One region of the Alkalibaculum bacchi genome, then DNA from elsewhere that is predicted to be linked to it. Evidence: riboswitches for the same ligand, from Rfam matches in the RefSeq annotation. Region 1 holds a riboswitch; each other region holds the start of a gene.
What was found. Region 1 has a riboswitch for cobalamin ahead of DES36_RS01800 (ABC transporter substrate-binding protein). Riboswitches for the same ligand answer to the same signal wherever they lie in the genome.

Region 1 (4,688 bases):
TTCATTTAAAATAACCTCCTATTATTTAACGATGGTAGAACAATTGTTAAACGATTGTTCTTTATCAGAAAAGTTCTACTTTTTGACCCTGTCTCTTGCCTAGTTATAATTGGTGACCTAAAAGCTTTTACTTACAACTTACAACGTAGAACTAAAGTGCCCAAGGCACTTGTTCATCCATTGTTCATTTCGATTGATTGATTTTGCTTTTTTAACTTGAGAAACTTCCACTTCGTTTCAGCAGTAATAATGGCCGTAAAAATTAAGACGGAGCCTACAATCATATTAGGACTAAATAGATCTCCTAAAAAGATTACAGACATAATGCTACCAAAGAAGGATTCTAAGCTAAGCAGTAAAGCTGCATGGGATGGGGTAGTATATCTTTGAGCAATATTTTGAATGAGATAAGCCATAAATGTACAAAATAATCCCAAGAACAGCACTTCATTTATTCCACTATCTGGAATAAATAGTATAGGATCACTGGTAACCAACATAGTTACTAAAGAAAGTATAAAGGCTACACCTAACTGAATGACTGTAAGTTTTATAGGATCGTGTTTTTTTGCATAAATACCAACTGCTATCATATGACAAGCAAAGAGCAATGCACATATTAAGGTAAGTATGTCTCCTTTGTTTAATACAAAGCCTTTGTTTAAATCAAGTGTTAATAAGCCAATACCTGCAATCATTAAAATAGCAGCAAAAACACTGAATTTATCTGGTCTTTCTTTACTAATAAGCCAAAATAAAAAGGGAACCATCACCACATTAGTACCAGTTAAAAAAGCTTGTTTTCCTGCTAATGTATACTGTAAGCCGATGGTTTGCGTAGTAAAGGCTGAAAATAAAAAAAGTCCAATAATAAACCCTGCTTTTAAGTGTTCTTTATCTATAGTGATGACTTTCCTATAAAATAATATTCCCGTTAGCAAAGCTGCAATGCCAAAGCGAAGGGTCATAATATACATAGGAGACAAAGTGTCTAAAGCATTCTTTACAGCAACAAACCCACTTCCCCATACAAAGGCAGTTATAAGCAAGCCTAAATCACCTAATAACATTTTCTTGTTATTCATACAAAGAACTCCTTTATTGTCCATAGCACTATTTTATAAAAATAGCGCCCAATGAATATTTTAGCATAATAAACGTCAGTTAGATATTAATTTGTATTATTTTGCTAAATAAATTCTCTTTCGTATAGGGGATTATATAAAGGGAAAAATGTATTCAAGTCTTTGTATCTTCTCTTTAAGAGGAATACATAAAAGTCGCTGAAGCAATCTGCGACATATTTATGATATAATAATAAACGAATTTCTTTCTAGAGGAGGGATTTTTTGTTAAAGAAGAAAGACATAAAACAAGTATTAGAATTATTGGGAAAAGAGTACCCTGATGCTGGGCCAGCTCTTCATTTTACAACTTCTTTTGAATTGTTAATAGCAACGATTCTATCTGCTCAGTGTACGGATGTTAGAGTAAATATTGTTACAGATAAATTATTTGTAGATTACAATACACCAGAAGCTATACTAGAGTTAGGGCAGCCTAAACTTTTAGATTATATAAAAACATGTGGTCTCGCCAATTCAAAGAGCAAAAACATTATCGCTACTTGCTCTATATTAATAAATGAGTATGAGGGTCAAGTGCCAGATACTATTGAAGAGCTCATGAAACTTCCAGGAGTGGGAAGAAAAACTGCAAATGTAGTAGTGAGTAATGCCTTTGGACAAAATGCCATAGCTGTAGATACCCATGTGTTTCGAGTCTCTAATCGAATTGGCTTAGCAGAGAGTAAAGATGTCCTAAACACAGAGATGGATTTGATGAAGAATATCCCTGAAGAAGATTGGTCTGTAGCGCATCATTGGCTAATTTTACATGGTAGAAAAGTATGTAAGGCTCGAAAACCCTTATGCGAAGATTGCGTGGTAAAGGGATTATGTCTATATTATAAGGAGTTAATTTGTGATTAAATCATATAAAAGCTCAGTATATTTGAACTGAAAAATAAAAAAACCTCGCCCACAGGGTGAGCATTCGGCATTCGGCTTTCCGCATTCAGCTTTTTATATTGAAATTTCATAGGTTTTGTGTTAGCATAATCTTATAAAATAAAATAGCTCTATAAGGTGCAAATGCTTAATAGGGAAAGTGGTGAAAAACCACTACAGCCCCCGCTACTGTAAGTGTGGACGAAACTCTAATAAAAACCACTGTCTAAACGATGGGAAGGAAGAGTGGAGATTGAAACACGAGTCAGGAGACCTGCCTTAAGAAACTAGGAACTATCGGGGAGGATGGTGTTGTGCGTGTTTAATATGAAAACCTTCTCAAATGTAGAAGGTTTTGTTGCGTTAAGAAACAAATTATAATGAAATAACTGGAGGTAACAAAATGAAAACATTAAAAAAAGTACTAATACTAATGCTCGTCACATTAATGGCATTTACTTGGACAGCGTGTTCAAATGATAAACCACAAGAAGAGTCGACAGGAGAGGGGAATACAACAACCGAATCAAGTGACGGTACGGAAACTATATACCCATTTACATTTAAGGATACTGCAGATAACGAAATTACCCTTGAAAAAACTCCTGAAAGAATTGTTTCTGTATCTGCTTCTATTACAGAGACGCTCTTTGCTGTAGGTTTAGGAGATCAAATCGTAGGTAGAGATGAATTCAGTAATTATCCTGAAGAAACAAAAGAGATTGAAGTTGTAGGAAATTATGTAGAACCCAATACGGAACTTATCATCGATTTAGAACCAGAGGTTCTCTTTGTATCATCACCTATGCCTGAAGATGCAACACAACTTATCAAAGCTGCAGGGATAAAAACAATTGTCATTTCAGATCAAACAGATGTAGATGGTGTTTTAGAAAATATCCAATTAATTGGAAAGATTGGAAATGTTCAAGAGACTGCAAATAAACTAGTAGAAGACTTAGATATTGCTCGAAAAGAGATTACAGATAAAGTCAAAGACACAGAAGAGAAAAAGGTATTTGTAGACTTACAAGATTTTGTTTCAGTAGGAGCAGATACGTTCATTGATTCTATGCTACAGGAGATTAATGCAGTAAATATTGCAGCAGACTCTGATACAGCATGGCCAACTTTGACATTAGAAAAAATTGTAGATGCAAATCCTGATGTTTACATTTCATTATACCCTACAGTAGAGGAGATCAAGGGCAATGGTGGACTTCAATCAGTTGCTGCTGTAGAAAATGATAATATTGTTTATTTCCCATGGGGAACAGAAGAAAATGACATTTTATCTCGTTCAGGTCCAAGAGTAATGAAAGGTTTAGAATTTTTAGCAAAAGCAATTCATCCAGAAGCATTTTAAGAATAGTCGCTAGTTGCTAGTCACTAGCGCTTGGGTATTCCTTTAGGGTCATTTTGCCACTGAAGATAGTAGTGGTTTATAATTTAGAAATTACCTGCTTAATAAAATGATAGGGCAATCGTTGGTTGCCCTATGAATTTATTACTTTCTAGGATACGAAAGTGCTATTCTTGACCTAAGGACATACATAAGGGGAAAATATGAAAAAACGAATTCGAAAACACTCATTAATCACAATAATTATTTTAGCTTTTATTACCATTCTAGTTTGTACTAATTTAGGTGTAGCAAATATCTCAGTAGGGCAAACATTTCAGGTATTATTGCACAAACTTTTTAATATTGGGAATGTAGAAGGAATTAAGGCATCTACGATAGCGATCATATGGAATATACGACTGCCCAGAGTAATACTGGCTTTATTAGTCGGAGGCACCTTATCCATTTGCGGTGTTGCATATCAGGGAATCTTTAAAAACCCTATGGCAGACCCATTCTTATTAGGGGTCTCTTCTGGTGCTGCGCTAGGTGCATCTATTGGCATCGCCATGAACCTAAGTTTCAATGGTAAAGATCTTGTTTCTATACTGGCTTTTATCTTTGCTTTACTTACCTTATTATTAGTTTACAATATCTCTAAAATAGGCAATAAAGTACCTGTACCTACATTGCTGCTTAGTGGTGTGGCCATGTCTCAATTTTTATCTGCAGTAAATTCCGTTCTTATGATTTTTTCGGATAAGATGAGTCAGATTATCTATTGGACTATGGGGTCTTTTAATGGAAAGAGTTGGGAGCAAGTTTTGATTATTATCCCTTATGTAGTTATAGGCTTTATTATTCTTTATAGCTTACATAGTCAGATGGACATTATGCTCATAGGTGAGGATAGTGCTTCTCAGTTAGGCGTAAATACAGACCAACTAAAGCTTATCGCATTAGTAGTTACTGCGTTGATGACAGCTGCTACGGTTAGTATCACAGGGATTATCGGATTTGTTGGATTGATTATACCTCACGTAGTTCGAATTTTTGTCGGTCCAAAGCATAAAAAATTGTACCCCTATTCATTTTTGCTAGGTGGTATTTTTCTAATATTATGTGATACGGCAGCAAGAAGTCTTATGACTCAAGAAATACCTGTAGGTGTTATTACAGCTATTTTTGGTGGTCCGTTCTTTATATATCTTCTTAGACAGAGAAAACGTGGAGGCATATAGTATGAATAGAGAAGTATTGAAAATACAGAACTTAGAAGTAGCCTATGGGGAGAAAAAGATCATAAATGGGTTGGATTTTTCTGTCTATAAAGG
Region 2 (4,688 bases), on a different contig from region 1:
AGTAAGAACCACCCTCATTATATTCATTGGAATTGTCACATTGACTGGTTAAATCGTGCTCACAATACCAGCAGTGACCACAGGAAACTGGAAAAGGCACTATTACCCTTTGACCTTTTTTTACTCGTTGCACATCTTTACCAACTTCTTCTACAATTCCCATAGTCTCGTGACCTATTACGGTTCCCTTTTTTGTATTAGGAATAAAACCATGGATTAAATGTAAGTCTGAGCCACAGATAGCAGTAGATGTTACTTTTACGATAATATCATCATCTTTTTCAATTGTTGGATCAGGCACCTCTTTAACCTTTATATTTTTCATGCCTTCATAAACCATTGCCTTCATAGTACGCCTCCATTTTATTGACTTTAGATAGTAACACTAGTTTTTCCTACTAATATTTTCTTATCCATGAACAATAAACGAGGCAATTCAATAAAATAATAAGAGGGCGCAGATAAGAGTAAATTATCTTGTATAGAAAGTAGGGAGATTTATGGATATAATTGTTCAAAAATATGGTGGGACTTCTGTGAACAGTCCTGAATTAAGAGATAAAATTGTAGAAAATGTAATAAAAGCTCGGGAGGACGGTATCGCTACGGTTTTGGTCGTCTCAGCTATGGGTCGAAAAGGAGAAGCTTATGCAACAGATACCCTACAGAATCTTATTCCTGCTCATTATAAGGATTCTAGATTTATGGATATGCTTATATCTTGTGGAGAGATTATATCTACTACAGTCATTGCAACCCATCTTATGGATTATGGTATTGAAGCTATTTCATTAACGGGAGGTCAGGCAGGCATTTTAACAGATAGTACTTATGGTTCCGCAAATATCGTAAAGGTAGATGGTACTTATCTTCAAGAGCTTTTAGAAGAAGGGAAAGTACCTATAGTTGCAGGATTTCAAGGACAAAATGAAAAAGGAGAGATTACCACACTAGGTCGAGGAGGTAGTGACACTAGTGCAGTGCTACTGGGAATTACATTAAAGGCAAAGAATGTAGAAATTTTTACAGATGTAGATGGCATTATGACAGCAGATCCAAAACTGGTACCTAATGCAAAACTTATTGAAGAAATCAATTACGACGACGTGTTTCAATTGGCTCAATATGGTGCAAAGGTAATCCACCCAAAAGCAGTAGATTTAGCAATGCAATACAATATACCTCTAAAGGTAATCAACACAAGTAAGTATGGAGAAAGTATTGGAACCTTAATTAACAATCATCCTACAAATTCAGCTGGTTTAGTAGCGGCAGTAGCCCACGAATACGGTAAAATTCAATGGAGCTTGTCTACTAAGACAAGGGATAAAGAAATATTTAAACTCATGGCAAGTAATAATATTAGCATAGATATGATTAATATCTTTATAGATCAAAGCGTATTTATAACAAATGATATACATAAAGAAAAACTGATAAAAATATTAGAGGAGAATAAAATTGATTATAAATACGTAAATCATTGTACAAAAATCACCATTATTGGAAGCAAGATTAGAGGAGTACCTGGGATAATGGCCAAAATTATGGCTTCTCTTGAAGGAGATATATCTATTTTACAAACATCCGATTCTCACACTACTATATCCATCCTAGTACCTACAGATGTAGCTAATAGAGCTGTAAATCTGTTACATGGATCGTTTAATTTATAGTACTATTATTATATTCTAGAAAAATAGTAAATATAAATTGACATATAAGTAACTATGTGATAAGTTTTAAATGCAATAATTATTTATAGTTAAATACAAAATCTAATCATACAAGTTCCGTAAGGATTAATAGAGAAGCCGGTTCGATTCCGGCACGATCCCGTCACTGTATTAGGGAGTACTTTGTCATTATGCCATTGAGTCATTAACAAAATGATTTGAGAAGGCGATAAAGTGCGATGATCTTAAGTCAGGAGAACTGCTTGTAATGATACTTATTTGTGATTCTTACGGGAGATAAGAAGCATGTTTTTTTATTGCTATTGAGCTGCCTAAAGGCAGCTTTTTTGCATTAATTAATGAGCGAAGCTTTCGTAGTAGGTTTTTAAATAATTTAACATATAGAAAGCGGTGATTGTTATGCTAAAAGGACAGATTGTTAAACGATTTCTTCAAATCGTTATTGTTTTGTTTGGTGTAAGTTTTTTGAGTTTCCTGCTCATCTACATGGCCCCGGGAGATCCAGTACGTGCTATGTTTGCAGTGAGTGGCAACATCCCCCCTGAAGAAATTCTGGTTGAAATAAGGGAGGAATTGGGTCTAAACCGTCCATTTCTCGCCCAATACGGTAGTTGGCTAATGAAATGCTTACAAGGAGATTTTGGCACTTCCTACACACATGGTAAACCAGTTGCCCAGCTCCTGAGAGCCCGAGTAATGCCTACTTTGCAGTTATCACTCCTGTCCTTACTTATGATGCTAATTATGGCGATTCCTCTAGGTGTGCTTTCCGCTATTTATCAAAATCGACCTTTGGACTATATTATACGGGTAGGTAGCTTTTTTGGGATTTCCATGCCTAATTTTTGGGCTGGGTTGCTGCTACTCTACATAGTATCGTTGAAACTAGGTTGGTTGCCCGTAGTGTCTGCGGAAATGGGACTGAAAAAAATGCTATTGCCAGCGTTTACCTTGGCCTTTGCTATGGCGGGGAAGTACGCACGTCAAATTCGTGCTTCTGTGCTGGAGGAGCTAAAGCAGGATTATATATCTGGCGCTAGGGCTAGGGGAATCAAGGAATCTACTATTCTGTGTAAACATGTAATACCTAACTCCATGTTGCCCCTCCTTACCTTGCTTGGATTATCCTTGGGCTCGCTGCTAGGTGGCACTGCTATAGTAGAGGTGATTTTTTCTTTTCCGGCATTGGGAAGTCTTGCGATTTCAGCTATTACATCTATGGACTACCCCTTAATACAGGGCTTTGTCCTATGGATTGCCATGATTTATATGCTAGTTAATCTGGCGGTTGATTTTTCTTACAACTATCTAGATCCCCGCCTTAGGAAAGGAGCGTAGACTATGACCAATAGCAAACGGCAGTTTATCTTATTTTTAATTTTGGTTCTAGGTATTGTAGTAGTTGCAATTCTGGCTCCTGTATTGGTCACTCATGATCCCCAGCAGGCGATCCTTACAGAGGCTACCCAGGCGCCTAGCAGTGAACACTGGTTTGGCACAGATCGCATGGGACGAGATCTGTTCTCACGGGTTATTTATGGAACACGAACCTCCCTGTCATCAACATTGCTTCTCGTGATCAGTATTTTTACGGTGGGAGGTGTGCTGGGTATTGTGGCAGGTTATGCAGGGGGAGCGGTAGATGCAGTGATTATGCGCATCTCCGACATGATGGTTTCCTTTCCTGGGATGGCGTTGGCTATAGCTATGGCGGGAATAATGGGCCCCAGTATCACTAATGCGGTCATTGCAATCACCATGGTCAGCTGGACCAAATATGCCCGTTTGGCCCGTAGCTTGGTACTAAAAACTAAGTATGAGGATTATGTGTTGGCGGCTAAAATATCCGGCACTAGAACTCGCTATATTCTTTGGCGGTACATGACCCCTTCGGTCTTACCTACATTAATTATCACTGCGGCTACCGATATGGGTGGCATGATGCTGGAGTTGGCAGCCTTTTCCTTTCTAGGATTAGGGGCTCAATCAACTTCTATCGAATGGGGCTATATGCTTAATGAAGGTAGAGCCTATATGGAATCAGCTCCATGGCTAATGATCTATCCTGGACTGGCTATATTCATTACGGTGGTCTCATTTAATTTGCTAGGCGATAGTTTGCGGGACATTCTTGATCCACAAGACAGCAGCAAAAAACAATATTTTAGTAAGCAAAAAAAGGAGAGAAAAAAACATGAAAAATTAGCGTTAAAAAGGGAGAAATTATCTATGAAAAAGTGGATTAAAGGCGCAGGTCTTTTGTTGATCACTCTCATGATAACAGCAAGCTTTGCCGGTTGCGGCAATGACAGCACTAAAGACGATGCCGGCACAACAAATGACAGCCAAGCCGACACAACACACCTGAACTTCGGTGTCTACAATTATTCGGATTCATTGGATCCTGCCACCAATACGAATTCCAGCTGGGCAGCGATGCGTTTCGGTATTACCGAATCTCTGTTTATATTTAACGACCAGGTTGTAGCAGAAAACAATCTTTGTGATAGCTATGAAGTCTCCGATGACTATCTTACTTGGACCTTACATATCCGGGATGGTGTGAAATTCTCTAATGGCAACGATATGACTCCTTCTGCCGTAAAAGCTTCCATCGAGAGACTGTATGCCGAGACAGACGCGTCTCAAGGGGGGACAGGAAATTCCAACCCAGAGAGTTACCTTACTTATAAATCCATTTCAGCTGATGATGCGGCTGGTACGGTGACCATCGTTTGTGAAAGCCCCACCTCAAATATTCCAGGAATCCTTGCATATCCCTACTTTGCCATTATCGATGCATCTGTAGCGGACAAGGAAATTGTCGGAACAGGTCCATACAAGGTTGATAAATTCAACCCTGGTGTCAATATAGATATGTCATCTAATGAGCGCTACTGGAATGGTAAAGTACCTTATAAAACCGTCAATATTATGTTTATTGATGACAGTTCTACTAAGACTATGGCTTTAAAGAGTGGTGATATAGAT
Region 3 (4,688 bases), on a different contig from region 1:
ACGGAATGTATGCTTTGTTCTAATTCTTCACTCGCTAAATAAAGTTCACTTCTATTACACGTAGATACGATGATAAGTTCCTGAATATTTTCTTGTCGTAATATTTGAAATGTTTTCTCTTTTTTAGATTCCGTAAAAGACATCTTTTCACGTACTTCCATTGGCGCAATGTGGTGATCAACCCCGATAACTGCTAGCTCCATTGATCTCCCTCCAATAATCAAATAGTTTTTCTTCATCTCGAAATAATGGTAAACCTAATTTTTTATGTATTTTCATAAGCCATGGCTGAGAAAGATTAGCTTTTTCTAGTACTTCATCCATACTAAACAAATCTTCAATTGATCCATTAGCGATGACCTGACCATGATTTAATATGTATCCATAATCGCAAAGTGTATAAATAATATCCATATCGTGACTTGAAATGATAATTTTTTTCCCTTCCTTAGCTAAAGTATTGATAATTTTGACAACTCCTCTTGTCATTGCTGGGTCTAAACCGGCTGTTGGCTCATCAAAGAGTATAACTTGTGTATTTAGAGCTATGACCCCAGCAATGGCTACTCTTTTTTTCTGCCCATAACTGAGGTAGTGGACGGCTTTTTCTTTAAAATCATATGCTTCGGTTTGTATTAAGGCGTCGTCTACCCTACGCTTTACTTCATCTTCAGGTAATCCAATATTTCTCAAGGCAAAAGCTACATCATCATAGACATTCGAGTGAAATATTTGTTTATCTGGATCTTGGAAAACCAAACTCACCTTTTGACGATAATCGTACATATATTTTTTATTATACTCTAGTGGTTGCCCATTAAAAAGAATGATACCCTTTGTAGGTTTTAATATGCCCATTAGATTTAAAAACATAGTAGATTTTCCTGCTCCATTGCCCCCAATAAGAGCGATAATTTCACCATTATTTAAGTTAATTTCTACATCTTTTAAGGCCATGGTATTATCTTCATATTTATAAGTCAAGTGCTCTGTTCTTAACATAAAAGCCTCCTTGCATGTCTTTGGTGCTTTACTTAAGCTTGCATTATCTTTTTATTTTCCTGAAGAGATCATATATATAGATTATGGCAACTCTCTAACCTATACATGAAAATCTCCATCATATAATTTTACTTCTAGTGAAATGCTCAATTCTTCATATCTATTCATCATTCTAGTGAAGAGACTTACAATGAGCAAAGATATAGATCTATAGGATGTCCTTAGATTTCCATATCCAAATTTCAAATATATAGCCGTCTGCATATCTTTGTATTCTTCTAAGAACATCATTATAAACCTATAAATGAGCATAACCATCTCTAATACTACAATTGGCACTTTCATGCTCTTTAATATTTTTAATAGCTGGTTAATGGGCACGGTTAAGGCAAGAAAATAAGTGGAAGAAAGACAGGCTAAGGCTCTAAAAAACAAGATAAAACATTGATTTAAAGAAGACTGCGTTATGCCAATGTAAAATCCTCCTACAGGAATATTATAAAGAAAAACATGTGCACTCTTTGATACAGAAATCAAAATAGTTACTAGGCTCAATAACAAAAAGGATGAAGGTATCATAAAAAACTTAAGATAACGATTAAGTTTTATGCCTGCAAATTGAACCAGTACAAATCCAATAAGGAGAAACATACCAATGTACATAGGTATGTTCTCAAAAACAATTGCTGTAAATAGCAAAATCATTGCTGCAACAAATTTGATTTTTGGATTTATTTTAGTCAACTTGTTTGTATAAGCGATTTTATCGACTTGTAACATGGATTTTTCTTTCCTTTTTTCCTTTATTATATCCTATGTAATATGCGATGATCCCTGCACCTAATGCGGCTTGTGAAGCAAAGAGCAGAGATTCAATTTCCCCACTGGCTGGCTCCATAAAGCTACTAAACCAAGGTTCATAATCAGGGTTAATAACAGTAATCATTTCTTCTGCCTCACCGTCAGCTCCACCAAACTCAGCATCATTTGTAATGACTAAAGGTACAATGATTAAAACTAGTAATGCAAATACTAGTATGATTTTAGTTGAAATTTTCATTTATTACATCCTTTCCTTCATACTCTACGACTTTGTCGTATACTAAAGCAGTGATGATTCCCTCTGCTGCTGCAATGGGGATTTGAGTAAGAGCAAAGATGCTTAAGAATTTAAAAATAGATACTGCTATACCTCCTACTGGATCAGGGAAGGCCACACCTAATTGCAAAGAGGTAACTACATAAGTAGCTAAATCTCCCAATGCTGCTGCTGCAAAAACAGAAACGCCTGCATTCACATTGTTCTTTCGAAGTAATTTAAAGATTCCATAAGCTACAAAAGGACCAACTACTGCCATAGAGAAAGCATTTGCACCTAATGTACTAATACCGCCATGGGCTAGTAATAGAGCTTGGAATAGTAAAACGATTACTCCTAGTACAGTCATAATAGTTGGTCCAAATAATATAGCTCCCAAGCCTACACCAGTAGGATGTGAACAGCTGCCTGTTACAGAAGGAATTTTTAAAGCGGATAATAAAAATACAAATGCGCCTGCCAATGCGACTAAAAGTTTCTTATTTGGTTGATTTTTAAATATAAAATTTAATCTGCGCACTCCAAGGACGAAAAATGGTATAGCCACAACTGTCCAAAACAGTGCCCATCCTTTTGGAAGAAAGCCTTCCATAATATGCATCGCCTGTACGTCTTTTACGCTAAACATTACTAAAGAAATAAGAGCGTACATAAAAATTGCAGTGTTGATTTTTTTGATTTTAAGTATTTTCATTAAAATTCTCTCCTTGTTTTATTTAAAGCGGAGGGTGCTCCTAAATATTTTTAGTTATCTAGAAATCCAAGAAGTTTTTACACCTCGAAAAAAATAACCAGATCTACGTGAGATCTGGTTAATAAAAACAATGTTATCCAATTACGGTAACAAACCTCCCTCCGAAGCTTTACACATTCTCCAATCTAGGCAGGTCTCCTGACTTTGAATCATCCTACTTCCCTAATCCTTCCCACATCAACAGGTGATGTAGTGGAGTTGCCTAGGGGTTCGTCATCATTTACAGTAGCGGGGGCTGTAGAGGAATTGCACCTCTTTCCAATTTAATCATAATAAACCTAAATTTGCATTATTCAGTTGTAATTGCCTTTATAGTAACATAAATGTTTTTTATAATCAAGTACTTGTTTTCAAAAGGGTTTTTATTTATGCAAAAATAAACAAATTGACGCAAGATACTGGGGTGTGTTAATATTGTTATCGCAATATATAGACAATTTCGGTACTTGAAAAGAATAGGATAATCGCTTAATAGTTTTTCCTATCAATCAAGAGTCAGAGAAACAAATGAAGGAGAATAGTAATGATAACAAAAATCGTAAAACGTGATGGCAGAGAGGTTCCTTTTAATTTAGAGAAGATCTCTAATGCAATCTTTAGAGCAGCAAGTGCTAAAGGAGGTAGAGACTATAATACAGCACTTTCCCTAGCGGAAGCTGTAGTAGAGTACATAGAAGAGCACACTTATGGAAAAATACCCACTGTAGAAAACATACAAGATGCTGTAGAGAAAATTCTCATTGAAAAAGGCCATGCCCGTACTGCAAAAGAATATATACTCTATAGAGCTGAAAGAACTCGTGTACGAGAAATGAATACTCGATTGATGAAAGTATACAGTGATCTCACATTCAAAGAGGCTAAAGACAACGACATGAAGCGAGAGAACGCAAATATTGATGGAGATACTGCAATGGGTACCATGCTTCGATACGGTTCTGAAGGTGCAAAGCAGTTTTATGAGATGTTTATATTAAACCCTGAGCATTCTAAAGCTCATAAAGAGGGCGATATCCATATACACGACCTAGATTTTCTTACTCTGACTACTACTTGTTGCCAAATTGACATTGAAAAGTTGTTTCAAGGTGGATTTAGTACAGGACACGGATATATAAGGGAGCCAAATAATATTCAAAGTTATTCTGCTCTGGCCTGTATCGCTATCCAATCTAACCAGAATGATCAACATGGCGGACAAAGTATACCAAATTTTGATTACGGAATGGCTCCAGGCGTGCGAAAGAGCTATAAAAAACATTATCTGCAAAATTTATCAAAATCTTTAGAGTTGTTATATAATTTACCTAATATTTGGGATACTGTTGTAGAGATTAGTCAAAAAATCAAAAGCACCTATAAACTTACTCCAACGATGAGCAATTACGAGGATTATCAGTATTATGAAGCAAAACTACTAGAAGATTACTTTGAAGATAAAAAGCTTATTTTGAAAGCACAAAATTTTGCCATAAAAAGCGCAGAAAAAGAAATCGATAAGACTACTTATCAAGCTATGGAAGCCTTTATCCATAATTTAAACACTATGCACAGCCGAGCTGGTGCTCAAATTCCTTTTAGTTCCATTAATTACGGAATGGATACTTCAGTAGAAGGAAGACTTGTAATAAAAAACTTACTGCTAGCTACAGAAGCTGGACTTGGCAATGGTGAGACGCCTATCTTCCCTATCCATATATTTAAAGTTAAAGAAGGCGTTAATTATAATTTAGGAGAACCCAATTATGACTTATTCCAATTAGCTTGTAGAGTCAGCGCCAAAAGATTATTCCCTAATTTTTCTTTTTTAGATGCTCCTTTTAATGCAAAGTA
Region 4 (4,688 bases), on a different contig from region 1:
CGTTGCAAAGAGGCCATTGAATTAGCATCTAAAGGAAATACCGTTTCCGTTGTTAGTAGTGGAGATGCAGGTGTTTATGGTATGGCAGGTTTAATCCTTGAGATTATTAGCAAAGAATACTCTATGTCTGATTTTGACGTTCAAATCATCCCTGGTGTAACAGCTGGCAATTCTAGTGCCGCCATATTAGGTGCTCCATTAATGCATGATTATGTGACGATTTCTTTATCAGATTGGTTGACAAAATGGGAAACCATTGAAAATCGTATTCATTGTGCAGGCAAGGGAGACTTTATCGTAGTACTTTACAATCCAAAGAGCAAATCAAGAACAGAATACATCAATAAAACACAAGAAATCCTTTTGCAATATAAATCTCCAGATACTCCAGTAGGCATTGTGCGCAGTGCTTTTAGAGAAGACCAAAGCGTACAGATTTCTACTTTAGGTGAGTTGTCAAATTGTGATGTAGATATGTTTTCAACAGTAATCATCGGAAACTCTAAAACCTATATTAACGGCAAATATATTATTACACCTAGGGGGTACAGCATTTGAAACTAGTATTTGCTGGCACCAAGATGGGTAGACAATATGTTCAGCAATTATTAAAATGTGGTGAAAAAGTCATAGTATCAACAGCTACAGAGTATGGAGCTTCATTATACGAACCTCACGAAAACTTGATTATTAATAATAAGAAGATGAATTATGAAGAGATGCTTGCATTTATCCAAGATAAAAATATTGATGAAATAATCGATACTACCCATCCTTATGCTGTTCAAGTGACAGAAAATATGATAAAATGTGCCAAGAGCCTTAAAATTCCATATCGTGTTATAGAAAGAGATTCATTCATTGAAAAAAAGGGTATTAATGGGCTAATTTTAGCCCATAGTTATGAGGAAGCCTGCAATCTTCTTATAGAAAAAGAAGGTAATATATTACTTGCTATTGGTAGCAATAATGTTCAAGCTTTTCAAAAGATTCCCAAAAATCGAATCTATATAAGAGTATTGCCTACATCAAAGGTATTAGAAAAATGCGAAACTTTAGGCTTTACACCTAAGAATATCATCGCCATGCAAGGACCCTTTAGCTACGAAATGAATCGGATCATTATTCAAGAACATGCTATTAAGTATATGGTCACAAAAGATAGTGGAACATCTGGAGGAGTAGAAGAAAAAATACAATCAGCACTAGATATGGGAGTAGAGGTAGTAATGATTCCAAGAAAGTAGTTCTAGATCTAAGTTCTATGTTCTAAGTAAAATTATGGTCACCTATGGTGACATAAAGATTTTACATAGAACTTACAATATACAACTTAGAACTTAGAACTTAATAGTAGGGGGGATTTGTATTGATATTAGAGGATATTCAAAATGCAATAGGGGAGTTAGACGAGGATTTATTATTTGAACGGATCGATGAATACTTAGGAGGAAATCCTACAGAGGAAAGCGCCTGGGAAATCATTCGTTACAGCCAAAAAGGGACGAGAATTGTCGGCGATCACTATCATAATGGAATATACTTTCTAGGTGATTTAATTTATGCTGGTGAACTCATGACAGAAATCATCGATAAATTAAAACCGTATATTTCCCACTACAAAGAAGGAGACTATATTGGTAAAATGCTCATCGGAACCGTACAAGGAGATCTTCATGATATAGGGAAAAATATTTTTAAAGGAATGTCCGAAGCAGCAGGCTTTCAAGTTTACGATATAGGTATTGATCAATCAGCAGATGCTTTTGTAGAAAAAGCTCATGATATAAAGCCAGATATCATTGGCCTTAGCGGTGTTCTCACATTAGCTATTGATGCTATGAAACGCACCGTTGATGTCATAAAAGAGGCTGGACTTAGAAGTGATGTAAAAATCATTGTAGGTGGTACTCCTCTTACTGATGAGGCTGCAAAGCACATCGGTGCAGACGCATACTCTATTAAGGCCAATGAAGGCGTAGAGATTTGTAGAGGATGGATGGAAAAAAGGGATCTATCACAAATTATATAAATACAAAAAAGCTTAACCATCAGTTATCAGCCATCAGTATTCTAGGATTAGATTCTGAAGGCCTAAGAGATAAACCTTGCTCATATTATGACTAGACAGCTGTTAGGGTCAAAGGGAACTTTCACGACTTTACTTATATATAAGAAAGTCATTGCATTTTTATAAAAAATATGTTAATATGTAGGAAAGTAAATAAATTTATGGGAAAACGGTTAAAATCCGTTGCAGCCCCCGCTACTGTAATTGCTGACGAGCATCTTTTATACCACTGGAAAAATCTGGGAAGGTAGATGTTAGGATGAAGCATAAGCCAGGATACCATTTGCTTTACAATCTTCGGCGGGAAGAGAGATTTCTTAAATTGAATCCCTAATTCCGACCGTGGTGTCGGAATTTTTTATTTACTTACAATGTATTACCTCCTTAATTATTCGGTGAGAAACTCCTACTTCTCACCGAATAAAATTTTATAGACAGAAGGTAAATGTAGATGAATCGAATAATGATTGCAGGAACAAATAGCGGTGTAGGGAAGACAACCATTAGCATAGGCATAATGGCCGCTTTAAAAAAGAGAAATTATGCAGTAGCTCCTTTTAAGACAGGACCTGATTATATCGATCCTGGATTTCATAAATATGTTACAGGAAACCCATCTTATAATCTAGATAGCTATATTCTAAATGAAAACCTTATCAAATATCTGTTAGATCGTTCAACTAAGAACAAAGACATAGGAATCATTGAGGGTGTAATGGGACTTTACGACGGTTTTGGCATTACTTCTAATATTGGCAGTAGCGCTCATATATCAGTTATTACAAAGACCCCTGTTGTGCTTGTCATCGATGCTACAGGTATGTCAAATAGCGCAGCTGCAGTGGTGCTTGGCTACAAAGAGTTCAATAAGAAGGTGGACATACAAGGCATTATCGTCAATCGAGTCTCTGGAGCAGAACATTACAAATTAATTAAAGAAATCATAGAGACGAATACAAATACCAAGTGTATTGGCTATATGGTGAAGAATGGCGATATATCTTTAAGTAGTAGGCATTTGGGTTTAGTACCAGCTGGAGAATTAGAGCATCTGAATACTAATATAGATAAGCTTGTAGATATAATCGAAGAAAGCGTAGATATAAATGCTTTGTTGGAAATTGCAGAGCGCGCTCCACAATTTGAATACGATAGTAGCTATTACGATAACTTTACTAAAGAATATTTACCTTTATATGATGGAAAACGAATTGGTCTAGCAAGAGACAAAGCCTTTTCCTTTTACTATGAAGCTAATTTAGATTTATTACATGATCTTGGAGCTGAAATTGTGGAATTTAGCCCTCTAGAAGATAAAAAACTTCCAGAAAAGTTAGATTCTATATATATTGGAGGCGGTTTTCCAGAAGTGTTTGGAAAGGACCTTGCAAAGAATATAAGCTTTAAAAATAGCTTAAAAGACTATTTAGAACTAGGTGGCAAGTGCTACTCAGAATGTGGAGGCTTTATGTACTTGTCTCAGTCCATTACCAATCTAGATAATACTACAAATAAAATGGTAGGATATCTTCCTATTGAATGTGAAATGACAAAGAGGCTTCAGCGTTTTGGCTATATTGAAATGGATGTAGAAATAGAGGGACAAAAATATACGACAAGAGCCCATGAATTTCATCACTCTAAAATTAAGGAACAAGAGCTTACATATAAATACAGCATAAAAAAATATCGTGATGAAAAAATTTTAAGACAATGGGAATGCGGTTTAGAAAAGAAGAATACCATCGCTGGATATCCCCATATATATTTTTTGAGTAATTTAGAGCTTATGACAAAATTGCTCTAATAAGGCTGAGACTTTCTAGTATCTTTAAAGGAGATATTTAAAAATTAAAATTAAGCAACAAGATAAAGATTTATATTGCATGCAAAAGTTACCGTAGGTGACTTAGTATCATTATATTATAATCAAAAGGGGAATTGTATATGACAAGCTATGTTCACGGTGGGAATGTATGGAGAGAAGGTAATCCAGAAAAGTGGACTGATTTTTCTGCAAATTTAAATCCCTTAGGTCCACCGCAAATCATGATCGATAAAATCAAAGAGAAACTAGATAATATCGTCTACTATCCTGAAGTAGATATGAAGACGCCAACTAATAATATTGCAAAATACTTAGATGTGCCACCACAGCAAGTACTGCCTACAAATGGTGGGATTGGTGCATTATCTCTTATTGCAGAAGCTATAAGACCTAAGAAAGTGGTCATTCTTCAACCTGGCTTTGTAGAATATATGAGACTGGCAAATAATGTAGGTGCAGAACTTATTCATCTACCATTGATTAAAGAGGGAAGGGTAGTTTATCCAAAAAAAGAAATAAAAGAGGTTTTAGATGAAAATACAATGCTCTTTATCTGTAATCCCTCTAATCCTATAGGCTCTACCATGCCAAATGAAATCATGCTAGAAATCTTAAAAAGCGCAGAAAAATGTAGGGCAAAAGTAGTAGTCGATGAAGCCTTTATTGAGTTTGCACAAGAAGATAGTGTCAAACATTTAGTAAAGGAGTACTCTTCATTAATCATAGCAGGTTCTCTAACAAAAATCTTTGCCATACCAGGTATACGATTAGGCTATATTTGTGCTAACA

Region 2: it holds a riboswitch for cobalamin, as region 1 does, so the genes downstream of both, nikB (nickel ABC transporter permease) here and DES36_RS01800 (ABC transporter substrate-binding protein) in region 1, are expected to answer to the same signal.
Region 3: it holds a riboswitch for cobalamin, as region 1 does, so the genes downstream of both, DES36_RS03595 (energy-coupling factor ABC transporter permease) here and DES36_RS01800 (ABC transporter substrate-binding protein) in region 1, are expected to answer to the same signal.
Region 4: it holds a riboswitch for cobalamin, as region 1 does, so the genes downstream of both, DES36_RS03490 (cobyrinic acid a,c-diamide synthase CobB) here and DES36_RS01800 (ABC transporter substrate-binding protein) in region 1, are expected to answer to the same signal.

Annotation. Positions count from the first base shown of each region.
Region 1 covers NZ_QNRX01000002.1:71,221-75,908, reverse strand. Annotated here, with positions in the region: gene DES36_RS01815 (bifunctional folylpolyglutamate synthase/dihydrofolate synthase) at 1-5, opposite strand, end outside; gene DES36_RS01810 (DMT family transporter) at 174-1,085, opposite strand; gene nth (endonuclease III) at 1,350-1,991, shown strand; cobalamin riboswitch at 2,129-2,305, shown strand; gene DES36_RS01800 (ABC transporter substrate-binding protein) at 2,413-3,375, shown strand; gene DES36_RS01795 (FecCD family ABC transporter permease) at 3,576-4,595, shown strand; gene DES36_RS01790 (ABC transporter ATP-binding protein) at 4,597-4,688, shown strand, end outside.
Region 2 covers NZ_QNRX01000026.1:13,527-18,214, forward strand. Annotated here, with positions in the region: gene DES36_RS13775 (zinc-dependent alcohol dehydrogenase) at 1-349, opposite strand, end outside; gene dapG (aspartate kinase) at 501-1,676, shown strand; cobalamin riboswitch at 1,772-1,957, shown strand; gene nikB (nickel ABC transporter permease) at 2,097-3,035, shown strand; gene nikC (nickel transporter permease) at 3,039-4,688, shown strand, end outside.
Region 3 covers NZ_QNRX01000003.1:201,228-205,915, forward strand. Annotated here, with positions in the region: gene hemA (glutamyl-tRNA reductase) at 1-203, opposite strand, end outside; gene DES36_RS03580 (energy-coupling factor ABC transporter ATP-binding protein) at 178-1,002, opposite strand; gene cbiQ (cobalt ECF transporter T component CbiQ) at 1,102-1,782, opposite strand; gene DES36_RS03590 (energy-coupling factor ABC transporter substrate-binding protein) at 1,766-2,062, opposite strand; gene DES36_RS03595 (energy-coupling factor ABC transporter permease) at 2,046-2,795, opposite strand; cobalamin riboswitch at 2,967-3,152, opposite strand; gene DES36_RS03600 (anaerobic ribonucleoside triphosphate reductase) at 3,379-4,688, shown strand, end outside.
Region 4 covers NZ_QNRX01000003.1:182,420-187,107, reverse strand. Annotated here, with positions in the region: gene cobJ (precorrin-3B C(17)-methyltransferase) at 1-558, shown strand, start outside; gene cobK (precorrin-6A reductase) at 555-1,247, shown strand; gene DES36_RS03495 (cobalamin B12-binding domain-containing protein) at 1,370-2,032, shown strand; cobalamin riboswitch at 2,205-2,373, shown strand; gene DES36_RS03490 (cobyrinic acid a,c-diamide synthase CobB) at 2,523-3,878, shown strand; gene DES36_RS03485 (pyridoxal phosphate-dependent aminotransferase) at 4,019-4,688, shown strand, end outside.